Regions from separate parts of the Streptomyces sp. CNS606 genome, predicted to be linked through region 1. Evidence: predicted binding sites of a transcription regulator. Region 1 holds the regulator's gene; the other holds the start of a gene.

Region 1 (6,746 bases):
GAGCCGGCGCAGGTGGCGCGTCTCCTCGTACATGGCCTCCGGCGTCTTGTAGCCGGCGGCGAGCATGCCGAGGCCGCCGGCCTCGCTGACGGCGGCGGCGAGTTCCGGGGTGGAGGCGCCGCCCGCCATGGGTGCCTGAACGACCGGGTGACGGAGGAGGGCGAGGTCGAGGTCGGGGGCCATGTGACCATCCTGTCACGCCCCGTACGCCGCCCCCGGCGGGGGCCGCAGCCGTTCCGCGGTCGCCGCGCGGCACGGCCGCCCCGGCGGGTCACCGCGGCGGACGGCTCAGACGCCCACCACCGCGAGACGCCGCCGGACAACGACGCGCGGACCCCGCGGCTGCCGCGCAACGGTACGGCGCGGCACCGCACCCCGGCACCGTGCGCAGCGCGCGGAAGGCACGCCGCGCAGGCGGGCCCGGCGGGGGTCAGCGGCCGTTGAACGCGTCCTTGAGGCGGTGGAAGAGGCCCTGCTGCCCCGGCTGGAACTGGCCCTGGGGCCGCTCCTCCCCGCGCAGCGTCGCCAGGCGCCGCAGCAGGTCCTCCTGCTCCGGGTCCAGCTTGCTCGGCGTCGTCACCTCGACGTGGACGATGAGCTGGCCGCGGCCGCCGCCGCGCAGGTGCGTGATGCCGCGCTCGTGCAGCGGGATCGACTGGCCGGACTGCGTGCCGGGCCGGATGTCGACCTCCTCCATGCCGTCCAGCGTCTTCAGCGGCACCTTCGTGCCCAGAGCGGCGGCCGTCATGGGGATGGTGACCGTGCAGTGCAGGTCGTCGCCGCGGCGCTGGAAGGTGGAGTGCGGGGTCTCGTGGATCTCGACGTAGAGGTCGCCCGCCGGACCGCCGCCCGGGCCGACCTCGCCCTCGCCGGCGAGCTGGATGCGCGTGCCGTTGTCGACGCCGGCCGGGATCTTGACCGTGAGGGTCCGCCGCGAGCGCACCCGGCCGTCGCCGGCGCACTCGGGGCACGGCGTGGGCACGACCGTGCCGAAGCCCTGGCACTGCGGGCACGGGCGCGAGGTCATGACCTGGCCGAGGAAGGAGCGGGTCACCTGCGAGACCTCGCCGCGTCCGCGGCACATGTCGCAGGTCTGCGCCGACGTGCCCGGTGCGGCGCCCTCACCGGAGCAGCTGCCGCACACGGTGGCGGTGTCGACCTGGATCTCCTTGGTGGTGCCGAACGCGGCCTCGTTCAGGTCGATGTCCAACCGGATCATCGCGTCCTGGCCGCGCCGGGTACGCGAGCGCGGGCCCCGCTGGGACGCCGTGCCGAAGAAGGCGTCCATGATGTCGGAGAAGTTGCCGAAGCCGCCGCCGCCGAAGCCGCCCGCGCCGCCGCCGGGACCCGCGGGGTCGCCGCCGAGGTCGTAGACCTGCTTCTTCTGCGGGTCGGAGAGCACCTCGTACGCGGTGTTGATCTCCTTGAACCGGTCCTGCGTCTTCGGGTCCGGGTTCACGTCCGGGTGCAGTTCGCGCGCCAGCCTGCGGAAGGCCTTCTTGATCTCGTCCTGCGAGGCGTCGCGCTGCACGCCGAGGACGGAGTAGTAGTCCGTCGCCACTTAGCTCTCCGCCAGGATCTGTCCGACGTAACGTGCCACTGCGCGTACCGCTCCCATCGTTCCGGGGTAGTCCATCCGGGTCGGCCCCACCACGCCGAGCTTGGCGACCGCCTCGTCGCCCGAACCGTAACCGACCGAAACCACGGATGTGGAACTCAGCCCCTCGTGAGCGTTCTCGTGACCGATTCGCACGGTCATGCCCGAGTCGGTGGCCTCGCCGAGCAGCTTCAGCAGGACGACCTGCTCCTCCAGCGCCTCCAGCACGGGCCGGATGGTGAGCGGGAAGTCGTGGCCGAAGCGGGTGAGATTGGCGGTGCCGCCGATCATCAGCCGCTCCTCGGTCTCCTCGACCAGCGTCTCCAGCAGGGTGGCGAGAACGGTGGAGACGGTGCCGCGGTCGTCCGCGTCGAAGGAGTCGGGGAGGTCCTGCACCAGCCGGGGCACGTCGGTGAAGCGCTGGCCGGCGGTGCGGCCGTTGAGCCGTGCGCGCAGGTCGGCGACGGTGTTCTCGCCGATCGGCGCGGGGCAGTCGACCATGCGCTGCTCGACGCGTCCGGTGTCGGTGATCAGCACCAGCATCAGGCGGGCCGGCGCGAGGGCCAGCAGCTCCACGTGCCGCACCGTCGAGCGGGTCAGCGACGGGTACTGCACCACCGCGACCTGCCGGGTGAGCTGCGCGAGCAGCCGCACCGTGCGGCCGACGACGTCGTCCAGGTCGACGGCGCCGTCGAGGAAGTTGTGGATCGCGCGGCGCTCCGGCGAGGACAGCGGCTTGACGCCCGCCAGCTGGTCGACGAAGAGCCGGTAGCCCTTGTCGGTGGGGATGCGTCCGGCGCTGGTGTGCGGCTGCGCGATGTAGCCCTCGTCCTCGAGCGCCGACATGTCGTTGCGCACGGTCGCCGGGGAGACCTTCAGGTTGTGTCGCTCCGTGAGCGCCTTCGAGCCGACGGGCTCCTCGGTGCCGACGTAGTCCTGGACGATGGCGCGCAGCACCTCGAGTCTGCGTTCACTGAGCACGCGCACACCTCCGTCCCAGGGCCGTCCGCCGTGCTGCCCGGCCGCTGCTGGCCTGGCACTCTCCTTGGTCGAGTGCCAGCGGTTTCCCAGCAAGTGTACGGCCGGGGGACGTGGCCGGGGCAAGGGCGGCTCCACTGCGGGTCGGTAGCGATTCCGTGGCGGTCGGAGCGGGTCGGCGCGAGGACGCGGGGTACGCCCCGTTAGCGTCGGGAGACATGGACATCGGTTGGGAAGAGCTCGCGCCGGGCGTGCTGCGCGCGCGGCTGCCGCGGTGGGACGCCACGGTGGGCGCCGTGGCCGCTGCGGACGGGGCGCTCGTGGTCGACACCGGATCCTGTCTGGCCGAGGGCGCGGCGGTCCGTACGGCGGTGCGTGAACGGCTCGGGCTGCCGGTGACCCGGGTCGCACTCACCCACGCGCACTTCGACCACGTGCTGGGCACCGCCGCCTTCGCGGGCGTGCAGGTGTACGGCGCGGTGGGGCTGGAGCGCGTCCTGCGGCACGACCGGGAGGCGATCCAGCGGGACGCGGTGCGGCACGGCCTGGACCCGGCCGCCGCCGCGCAGGCTGCGGACGCCCTGGTGCTGCCCCAGCACGCGGTGAGCGGCGAACTGACACTGTCCCTCGGCGGCGGACGACAGGTGCTGCTCGCCAACGTGGGGCCCGGCCACACCGGCCACGACCTGGCCGTACTGGTGCCGGGGCGCGAGCCCGGCGCGCGGGAGGTGGTGTTCTGCGGCGACCTGGTGGAGGAGTCCGGAGAACCGCAGGCCGGGCCGGACGCCCTGCCGGCCCGCTGGCCCGCCGCGCTGGACCGGCTGCTGTCCCTCGGCGGCGAGGACGCCGTGTACGTGCCGGGGCACGGCGCGGTGGTCGACGCGGCGTTCGTCCGCGCCCAACGTGACGCACTGGCACGGCGTTTCGCCCGGCCGTGACGCCTGCGGCCAGAATGGGCGGATGCGCAGTCGCCGGTACGACCCCGACCTCACCCCGCCCTGGAAGCGCCGCACGGCCGCGGTGCCCGAGGTGCCCGCCGACCCGGACCTCGTCGTCGAGGAGGCCGCGACCGGCTTCTGCGGCGCGGTGGTCCGGTGCGAGAAGACGGCGCAGGGGCCGACGGTGACGCTGGAGGACCGGTTCGGCAAGCACCGCGTGTTCCCGATGGAGCCGCGCGGCTTCCTGCTGGACGGGGAGGTCGTCACCCTGGTGCGGCCCGCGTCCGTCGCCCCCGCGGCGCCTGCCGCCGCCGGGCGCACGGCCTCCGGCTCGGTCGCCGTGCCGGGCGCACGGGCCCGCGTCGCACGGGCGGGACGGCTCTATGTGGAGGGGCGGCACGACGCGGAACTGGTGGAGAAGGTCTGGGGCGACGACCTGCGCGTCGAGGGCGTGGTGGTCGAGTACCTGGAGGGCGTCGACCACCTGGCGGGGGTGGTGGACCTCTTCGACCCCACCTCCGACGCACGGCTGGGCGTGCTCGTCGACCACCTGGTGCCCGGGTCGAAGGAGTCCCGGATCGCGGCGGACGTGACCGCGACGTGGGGCGCGGAACGGGTGCTGGTGGTGGGCCACCCGTTCGTCGACATCTGGGAGGCGGTCAAGCCCGCGGCGCTCGGCATCGACGCCTGGCCGCGGGTGCCCCGCGGGCAGGACTGGAAGACGGGCGTGTGCGAGGCGCTGGGTTGGCCGGCGAACACCGGGGCCGCGTGGCGGCGCATCCTCGGCGCCGTCCACTCCTACCGCGACCTGGACCCGGGCCTGCTCGGCCCGGTGGAACACCTCATCGACCACGTCACCGTGGGCGGCCCGAACGGCGGCTGACCCACCTGACGTGACCGGCTCACGTCAGGGTCCGGAACCGTAGTCGGCCGTCGGCCGCCTCACCCTCGCCCGCCGGTTCGGTGAACAGCACGCAGCAGCCGGGCAGCGGGTCGGCCAGCAGGTAGGCGCACCGGTCGGTTCACTTGTTCGAGTGACGGGTGGGGTCCTCGCGGTCACCGACCCGGCCACCGGGATGCAGGTGGGCGCAGACGAAGGCGAGAGCCATCGCCCCGGCCATGCAGGCGAACACGACCTGGGTGGCCTCGGCGAAGTCCATGCGCACGGCGTCCATCGTCTCCCGCATGAACGACGACACCGGACCGCTGCCGCCGGGCTCCGACTCGTCGCCGTGGCCCGTGACGGACTCCGCCACGCGGCGCGCGACCTCGGCGGACCGCTCCCCCGTGAAACCGCGGCGCTCGAAGGTGTCCAGCACCCGGTCCGTCGTGACATGGGTGAGCACCGTGCCGAAGACCGCGAGCCCGACGGCGGCCGCGAAGTTGCGCAGGGTCTGCGTGATGCCGGTGACCTCGCCGTACGAGGCGGAGAGGGCGCGGTTCACGGCGTCCGTCGAAGCGGGCGACAGCAGGAACCCGATGCCGGCGCCGGCCATCACGATGTACGGCCACTGGTCGTTCAGCGACAGCTCGGTCGCACGGTGCGCCCACAGCGCGAACCCGGCGGCGCCCAGCGCGGTCCCCAGAAGCATGGGGTGCTTGGCGCCCCGGGTGTCGAGCATCCGGCCGCCCAGCTGCGACGCCACGCCGAAACCGGCGAAGAACACCAGCATGTAGATCCCCGCCTCGTTCGGCGACGCACTGAGTGACACCTGCGCGTAGACCGAGGCGAAGAAGAAGACCGGCACGAACGCGGTCATCGCAAAGAACAGCACCAGGTTGTCCGCGACGAACGCCCGGTCGCGGAACACCGCCATGGTGATGAGCGGATGACGCGTGGTGCGCAGCTCCACGCGGACGAACAGCGCCAGGATCAGCAGCCCGCCGGCGATGCACGCCCAGGTGGCGACGCTGCTCCAGCCCCACGCGGACGCCTGCATCAGCCCCAGGACGCTCAGGCCCATGCCCGCGGCCACGAGGACGGCGCCAGTCACGTCGAGGGTCTCGCGACGCGGCTCGTCGCGGATGCGGGCGAGCAGCGTGAGCACGATGGCGATCACGGCGACGGGGATGTTCACCCAGAAGATCGCCCGCCACGTCCACGAGGTCAGCCAGCCGCCGAGGATCGGGCCCACGGCGGTCAGGCCGCCGGACAGCCCGAAGAACAGCGCGAGCGCGCTGCCTCGGCGCTCCAGGGGGAAGACGGCGACCACGACCGCGAGGGCGGCCGGGAACATCAGCGCCGCGCCCAGCCCCTGCGTGGCACGGAAGCACACCAGCCACGCCTGGGCGAAGGAGTCGTCGGGGACGAAGCCGCACAGCGCCGAGGAGACGACGAACAGGACCGTGCCGATCAGCATGACGCGGCGGTGGCCGTAGAGGTCGGACAGCCTGCCGCCGAGCGCGAAGAAGGCTGCGAGGGAGAGCAGGTAGGCGTTGACGATCCACTGCACGCCGGACGACGACAGCGCCAGCTCGTCGGAGATCTCGGGGGCCGCGATGGCCACGATCGTCTGGTCGATGAAGGTCATCGACACGGCGAAGAGCATGGCGGCCAGGGTCAGCCCCAGGCTCCCGGTACGGCGTGCCTCGGAGGGCGTGCCGGCGGTCTGTCGGCCCATGTCTGGCATGCTCGCCCGGCCCGGGGCGTGGGGCACCTCGCCCCGGCCGTCCGGGTGACTCCTGGGCACCTCGCCCACGCCACGACCGACCGCCGCCACGCCGGGCGGGAGGCGTCCGCCGTGCGGGAGGCGCGGTGCGGACGCCTCCCGCTCCGGGCGAGCGGGCAGCGGGCAGCGGGCAGCGGGCAGCGGGCAGCGGGCAGCGGGGGAGGCTGCCCGCCCGGCCCGAGGGGTCAGTCCGTGAGGGCGCGGACGACCGCGTCCGCGAGGAGGCGCCCCCGGAGGGTGAGGACGGCGCTGCCGGCGGCGTAGGGGCCGGGCTGGAGGAGGCCGTCGTCCAGCGCGCGGCGCGCGCCGGCGAGCCCGGCGGGGGTGAGGAGTCCGAGCGGGCACCCCGCCGCGAGCCGCAGCTCCAGCAGGATGCGTTCGACGCGCCGGTCCTCCGCGTCGAGCACTTCGCGCCCCGCACCGGGCGACCGGGACTCCCCCAGCGCCTGGGCGTACGCGCCGGGGTGCTTCACGTTCCACCAGCGCACGCCGCCGACGTGGCTGTGCGCGCCGGGGCCCGCACCCCACCAGTCGGCACCGGTCCAGTACAGCTCGTTGTGGCGG
Region 2 (6,746 bases), on a different contig from region 1:
GTGCTCAGCCGACGCGCACGTCCTTGGCCGCGGACGGGTCGGCGTCCCCGCCGGCCTGTGGGCCGGACGTCCCGCCTGCGGGCTCCCAGCACTCCACGCCCTTCAGGCCGGGCACCCGGTCGCGGGTGAAGACGGGATCGAGTCCGGCGCGCCGCTGCGCGACGTAGTCCTCCAGGAGCCGGAAGGCGACGACCGACAGCGGCAGCACGGCCAGCAGGTTGACCAGCGCCATCGCGCCCATCGTGACGTCGGCGAGGCTCCACACCACGCTGACCGAACCCATCGCGCCGAGCACCGTGCAGGCCAGGATGACGACCCGGTAGCCCGCCATGACCGGCTTGCTGCCGGTGACGAAGCGGACGTTGGACTCGCCGTAGTAGTAGTTTCCGATCATCGAGCTGAAGGCGAGCATGAACACCACGACGGCCAGCACGTAGCCGGCCCAGCCGCCCAGCGTCTCCTCCAGCGCGGACTGGGTGAGGTCCGCCCCTCCCCGCTCGGACAGCGACGGGTTGGTGGAGAGGATGATGAAGGCGGTCATGGAGCAGACGATCAGGGTGTCGAAGTAGACGCCGAGGGTCTGCACCAGCCCCTGCTTGACCGGGTGGCTGACCTCCGCGGTCGCGGCCGCGTTCGGGGCGGAGCCGAGACCGGCCTCGTTGGAGAACATGCCGCGCCGCACACCCTGCACGATCGCGGCGCCGATCGCGCCGGACGCGGCCTCCCGCAGACCGAAGGCGCCCTCCACGATCGAGGCGAGGACCGACGGGAGCTCGCCGAGGTTCAGCGCCAGCACCAGCAGGCCCATGAGCAGGTACAGCACGGCCATCACCGGGACGAGCACCTGCGTGACGTGGGCGATCCGCTTCACGCCGCCGAAGACGCTGAGCGCCAGCAGGCCGGCCAGGGCCGTGCCGACGACGAAGGTGAAGGAGGACGAGTCGCTGCTGCCGGAGCTCTTCAGCACCGTGGTGATGGTGTTGGACTGCACGGCGGTGAAGACCCAGCCGAAGGTGAGTGTGATGATCACGGCGAAGGTGACGCCGAGCCAGCGCTTCCCCAGGCCCCGCTGCATGTAGTACGCCGGGCCGCCGCGGTAGGTGCCCTCACCGCCCGGGTGGGTGTTGCGCACCTTGTAGAGCTGGGCGAGCGTCGACTCGACGAACGAGGACGCGCCGCCGACCAGCGCCATGACCCACATCCAGAACACCGCGCCCGGGCCGCCGAGGGTGATGGCGGCGGCGACGCCCGCGACGTTGCCGGTGCCGATGCGGGCGGCGGCGGAGATGGTGAAGGCACCGAAGGCCGAGACGGACCTGCGGCCGGTCCCGTGGCTCTGCGCGGGGGTCTTCAGGACCCGCAGCATCTCCGGGAGCAGCCGCAGCTGCACGGCCTTGGAGCGGATCGTGAACCAGAGGCCCGCGATCGCCACGAGGGGGATCAGCAGGTACGTCCAGAAGTGGTCGTTGATCTCGACGATCAACGCGTCCAGCGTGCTCATGGGATGGGTGGTTCCTCGGAGTCGGGTGGTGCTCGGCTCTGGACGACGGGACGTACGTGCAGGCCGCGGAGGAAACGGAACACCGCCCTCCGTTCACAGCGGTCTGAGGGAACCTCACCGTTGCGTTCGGCGGTAATCGCCGTTCACCCGGTGCGGTATCTCACACGCGCGAGCGGCCCCCTCCCGCGAAGGGAGGGGGCCGCTCGAAGGTTCAGGCGTCGATCCGCGAGGATCAGAAGCCCATGTCACCGCCCATGCCACCGGTCGGGTCGGCGGCGGCGCCGGCCTTCTCGGGCTTGTCGGCGATGACGGCCTCGGTGGTGAGGAACAGCGCCGCGATGGAGGCGGCGTTCTGCAGCGCGGAGCGCGTCACCTTGGCCGGGTCGATGATGCCCTCGGTGATCATGTCGACGTACTCGCCGGTCGCGGCGTTCAGGCCGTGGCCGACGGGCAGGTTGCGCACCTTCTCGACGATGACGCCGCCTTCGAGACCGCCGTTGACGGCGATCTGCTTCAGCGGAGCCTCCAGCGCCAGCTTGACGGCCTGGGCACCGGTGGCCTCGTCGCCGTCCAGCTCGAGCTTCTCGAAGACCGAGGAGGCCTGGAGCAGGGCCACGCCACCGCCGGCGACGATGCCCTCCTCGACGGCCGCCTTGGCGTTGCGCACGGCGTCCTCGATGCGGTGCTTGCGCTCCTTGAGCTCCACCTCGGTGGCGGCGCCGGCCTTGATGACGGCCACGCCGCCGGCCAGCTTCGCGAGGCGCTCCTGGAGCTTCTCGCGGTCGTAGTCCGAGTCGGAGTTGTCGATCTCGGCGCGGATCTGGTTGACCCGGCCCTGGACCTGCTCGCTGTCGCCGGCACCGTCGACGATGGTGGTCTCGTCCTTGGTGATGACGACCTTGCGGGCGCGGCCGAGCAGCTCGACACCGGCGTTCTCCAGCTTGAGGCCGACCTCCTCGGAGATGACCTGGCCGCCGGTGAGGATGGCGATGTCGCCGAGCATGGCCTTGCGACGGTCGCCGAAGCCCGGGGCCTTGACCGCGACGGACTTGAAGGTGCCGCGGATCTTGTTCACCACGAGGGTGGACAGGGCCTCGCCCTCGACGTCCTCCGCGATGATCAGCAGCGGCTTGCCCGACTGCATGACCTTCTCCAGCAGCGGAAGGAGGTCCTTCACGTTGCCGACCTTGGAGTTGACGATGAGGATGTACGGGTCCTCGAGCTCCGCCTCCATGCGCTCCATGTCGGTGGCGAAGTAGGCGGAGATGTAGCCCTTGTCGAAGCGCATGCCCTCGGTGAGCTCCAGCTCAAGCCCGAAGGTCTGCGACTCCTCGACGGTGATGACGCCTTCCTTGCCGACCTTGTCCATGGCCTCGGCGATCAGCTCGCCGATCTGGGGGTCGGCGGCGGAGATGGAGGCCGTGGAGGCGATCTGCTCCTTGGTCTCCACGTCCTTGGCCTGCTCCAGCAGGGCGGCGGAGACGGCCTCGGTGGCGCGCTCGATGCCGCGCTTCAGCGCCATCGGGTTGGCGCCGGCGGCGACGTTGCGGAGACCCTCGCGGACCAGCGCCTGGGCGAGAACGGTCGCGGTCGTCGTGCCGTCACCGGCGACGTCGTCCGTCTTCTTCGCGACCTCCTTGACCAGCTCGGCGCCGATCTTCTCGTAGGAGTCCTCGAGCTCGATCTCCTTGGCGATGGAGACACCGTCGTTGGTGATGGTGGGAGCGCCCCACTTCTTCTCCAGCACGACGTTCCGGCCCTTGGGGCCGAGCGTGACCTTGACGGCGTCGGCGAGCTGGTTCATCCCGCGCTCGAGGCCGCGCCGCGCCTCCTCGTCGAACGCGATGATCTTGGCCATGGAAGTGGTCCTCCGGGACTCGGGTGGGCTTCGAAGGACCGTGCCGGCGCCCGCGACGGACGACCTGCGGACCCGGCGGTTCCTTGCCCCACCCGGCCTGCGGGCCTCACCGGACCCGGTCCTGCTGTCACTCTCACCTTCAGAGTGCTAACGCCAATGATTAGCACTCTCCCCCCTCGAGTGCAAGCGTCCACCGCACCCCGGGACGGCCGGCCGGACGGAGAGCACCCCACCCCCGCGGCACCCGACGGACACGAGCAGGGCCCGCACCTCCTGGTGGAGATGCGGGCCCTGCTGCTGTCGGTTACGTCGGTCGGTACCGGTCGGCGCTCAGCCGGTCACGCGGACCATGTCCGCCTGCGGCCCCTTCTGACCCTGCGAGATCTCGAACTCGACCCGCTGTCCTTCGTCCAGGGTGCGGTAGCCGTCCATCTGGATCGCGCTGTAGTGGACGAACACGTCCGCACCACCGTCGACCGCGATGAAGCCGTAGCCCTTCTCCGCGTTGAACCACTTGACGGTGCCCTGAGCCATTGCAAACTCCCCTATTACTGGCCCTTGCACGAGCCCGCACTTCGCGGACCCGGGTCAGACCTCACCCCCGGCGGAGCCGGTGGTGTGCGCCGGAACGCGTCGACCGCCGCTGAATGTATCTGTCCGAACGCCGTCTGCAACAGGTCAGGCGGACGAGAAATCGGGGCACGACACTTCACGGAATGTGGGGAGAAAGTGCGGGAAAGCGGGGCAATCGTGAAGAGGCAAACCGGCACAGGCGCGGCAAAAGAGACATCGAATTCGCGCAGAAGTTGTCGCGTTCTCATATGCGCGCGGCATTCACAGAAGGGGAACGGCTTCACTCTACTCCCTCGCGGAACGCGGAATCCCCCCCTCCGTTTCCGTGTCGGAGGAGGCGATTCCGTTCCCCGGCGCTTCCCGCGCGGTTCCGCGCGCCGTTGCCCGCGCCGGGGCGCGTCAGCAGCCGCCGGCGACCGCCGGGATGATCGAGACGCCCGCGCCGTCCGGCGTCGGCGTCTGAAGGCCCTCGGCGAAGCGCACGTCGTCGTCGTTCACGTAGACGTTCACGAAGCGGCGCAGCTTGCCGGAGTCGTCCAGGACCCGGGCGCCGATGCCGGTGTGGTTCTTCTCGAGGTCGGCCAGCACCTCGGCCAGCGTGACCCCCTCGGCCGGGACCTCGGCCCGGCCGCCGGTGTAGGTGCGCAGGATGGTCGGGATGCGGACGTTGACGCTCATGGGTTCACCTTCCGTGGGTTCGAAGTGCGCAGCAGTGCGCAGCAGGGGGACGCGGCGGCACGGCGCCGCGGGACGCCCGGGCCGCGTCAGGCCAGGCCCGCGTCGCGGAACGCGTCCAGGCTGGGGCGGATGGTCGCGCTGGGCCGGGCGGCGTCCGCGACGGCGTCCAGCGTCTTCAGCCCGTCACCGGTGTTCAGCACCACCGTGTTCAGCGACGGGTCCAGCAGGCCGTCCTCGATCAGCTTCCGGGTGACGCCGACGGTCACCCCGCCCGCCGTCTCCGCGAAGATGCCCTCGGTGCGGGCCAGCAGCGTGATGGCGTCGACGATCTGCGCGTCGGTGACGTCCTCCACCGCGCCGCCGGTGCGCCGCGCGATGTCCAGCACGTACGGGCCGTCCGCCGGGTTGCCGATGGCCAGGGACTTCGCGATCGTGTCCGGCTTCACCGGCCGTACGACGTCGTGACCGTCCTTGAAGGCGCGGGAGACCGGGGAGCAGCCCTCGGCCTGCGCGCCGAAGATCCGGTACGGCTTGTCCGCGACGAGGCCGAGCGCGATCAGCTCCTTGAACCCCTTGTCGATCTTGGTGAGCTGGGAGCCGGACGCGATCGGGATGACGATCTGGTCCGGCAGCTCCCAGCCGAGCTGCTCCGCGATCTCGTACGCCAGGGTCTTGGAGCCCTCGCCGTAGTAGGGGCGCAGGTTGACGTTGACGAAACCCCAGCCCTCGCCCAGCGGGTCGCCGATCAGCTCGGAGCAGAAACGGTTCACGTCGTCGTACGTGCCCTCGATGCCGACCAGGTCGCCGCCGTAGACGGCGGCCATCACGACCTTGCCCTGCTCCAGGTCGTGCGGGATGAACACGCAGGACCGGAAGCCGGCACGGGCCGCGGCGGCACCGACCGCGCCGGCCAGGTTGCCCGTGGAGGAGCAGGAGAGGGTGGTGAAGCCGAAGGCGCGGGCCGCCTCGACGGCGATGGCGACGACCCGGTCCTTGAAGGAGTGCGTCGGGTTGCCGGAGTCGTCCTTGACGTGCAGCGTGCCGCCCGCCGCGGCGACGCCCAGTTCGCGGGCCAGGTTGTCGGCCTGCACCAGCCGGGTGAACCCGGGGTCGGTGTTCGGCTGATCCGCGACGTCGGCGGGGACGGGCAGCAGCGGCGCGTAGCGCCAGATGCTCGCCGGACCGGCCTCGATCCGTTTCCGCAGGCCCTCCGGGTCGCCGGTCGGCAGGTCGTACGCGACCTCCAGCGGGCCGAAACACTCCTCGCAGGCGAAGAGCGGCCCCAGCGGGTTGCGGGCGCCGCACTCGCGACAGGACAGAGCGACGGCGGGGCCGAGTGAAACGTCGGCGGCAGCGGTTGCGGCGGAGGTGTCGGCGGACTGCTCGGGAGCTTGCACAGCCATGAAGGCGAGGCCCTTTCTCCTCATCTTCCCCGTGGCGTATCTCGCCACGAGCCGGAATTGGCACCTTCCCTAGCCGGGGGCCCGCCTGGATGCGCGAGACCGGCTGGAGGGTTGCCGGGGCTTCATCGGGCCGTTCCCTCTGCCCCTCTGGATGAGCGGTGTGAAGTTGTGGGTCGGGTCACTCGGACCCGTGCGTCCGACCCCGCCATGTCCGGGCCGGTCGCGTTGTTCAAGACTGTAGCCCAAGGCTCCCGCACCGCCTGCGGGGCGTCCGCACCGCGAGACGCGGTGCCCGCAGTGCGGTCGCAGCGGCGCCGTACGCTCGCGCGGCGGCACGCTGGAGCGGGGGCGGGTTCCGACACCTACAGGAAAGCAGCAGGAGAGCAGACGTGCTGGACGAGGTCCGCGACTGGCTGGACCGCCGCTCCTGGGCGGCGGCAGACCGCCCGCTCCCGGCGCTCGCCGCGGCGAAACGCGCCGCCGGGCCGGCCGGCGGCGTCAGCGTCGTGCTGCCCGCCCTCGACGAGGAGGCCACCGTCGGCGAGATCGTCGCCGTGATCCGCCGCGACCTGATGGACGGCCCTCACCCGCTGGTCGACGAGCTGCTCGTGCTCGACTCCGGCTCCACCGACCGTACGGCGGAGGTCGCCGCCGCGGCCGGCGCGAAGGTGGTGCACCGCGACGAGGTGCTGCCACGGGTCCCCGCCGTCCTCGGCAAGGGCGAGGTGCTCTG

Evidence for each region. The regulator HrcA, encoded in region 1, represses chaperone genes, less so after heat shock. The targets are predictions, from matches to a motif close to TTNGCACTCNGNNNNNCNGAGTGCNAA.
Region 2: groL (chaperonin GroEL) is a predicted target of HrcA. The motif match lies at 3,520-3,546, and genes of this name have one in related genera.

The regions. Positions count from the first base shown of each region.
Region 1 covers NZ_AUFD01000013.1:49,551-56,296, reverse strand. Annotated here, with positions in the region: gene K304_RS0110705 (nitronate monooxygenase) at 1-183, opposite strand, end outside; gene dnaJ (molecular chaperone DnaJ) at 431-1,561, opposite strand; gene hrcA (heat-inducible transcriptional repressor HrcA) at 1,562-2,578, opposite strand; gene K304_RS0110685 (MBL fold metallo-hydrolase) at 2,794-3,513, shown strand; gene K304_RS0110680 (DUF3097 domain-containing protein) at 3,536-4,396, shown strand; gene K304_RS0110675 (MFS transporter) at 4,536-6,134, opposite strand; gene hemW (radical SAM family heme chaperone HemW) at 6,368-6,746, opposite strand, start outside.
Region 2 covers NZ_KE384521.1:611,191-617,936, reverse strand. Annotated here, with positions in the region: gene K304_RS0123535 (alanine/glycine:cation symporter family protein) at 5-1,501, opposite strand; gene groL (chaperonin GroEL) at 1,734-3,359, opposite strand; gene K304_RS0123525 (cold-shock protein) at 3,690-3,893, opposite strand; gene K304_RS0123520 (MoaD/ThiS family protein) at 4,332-4,610, opposite strand; gene thrC (threonine synthase) at 4,697-6,037, opposite strand; SAM riboswitch class I at 6,031-6,171, opposite strand; gene K304_RS0123510 (glucosyl-3-phosphoglycerate synthase) at 6,403-6,746, shown strand, end outside.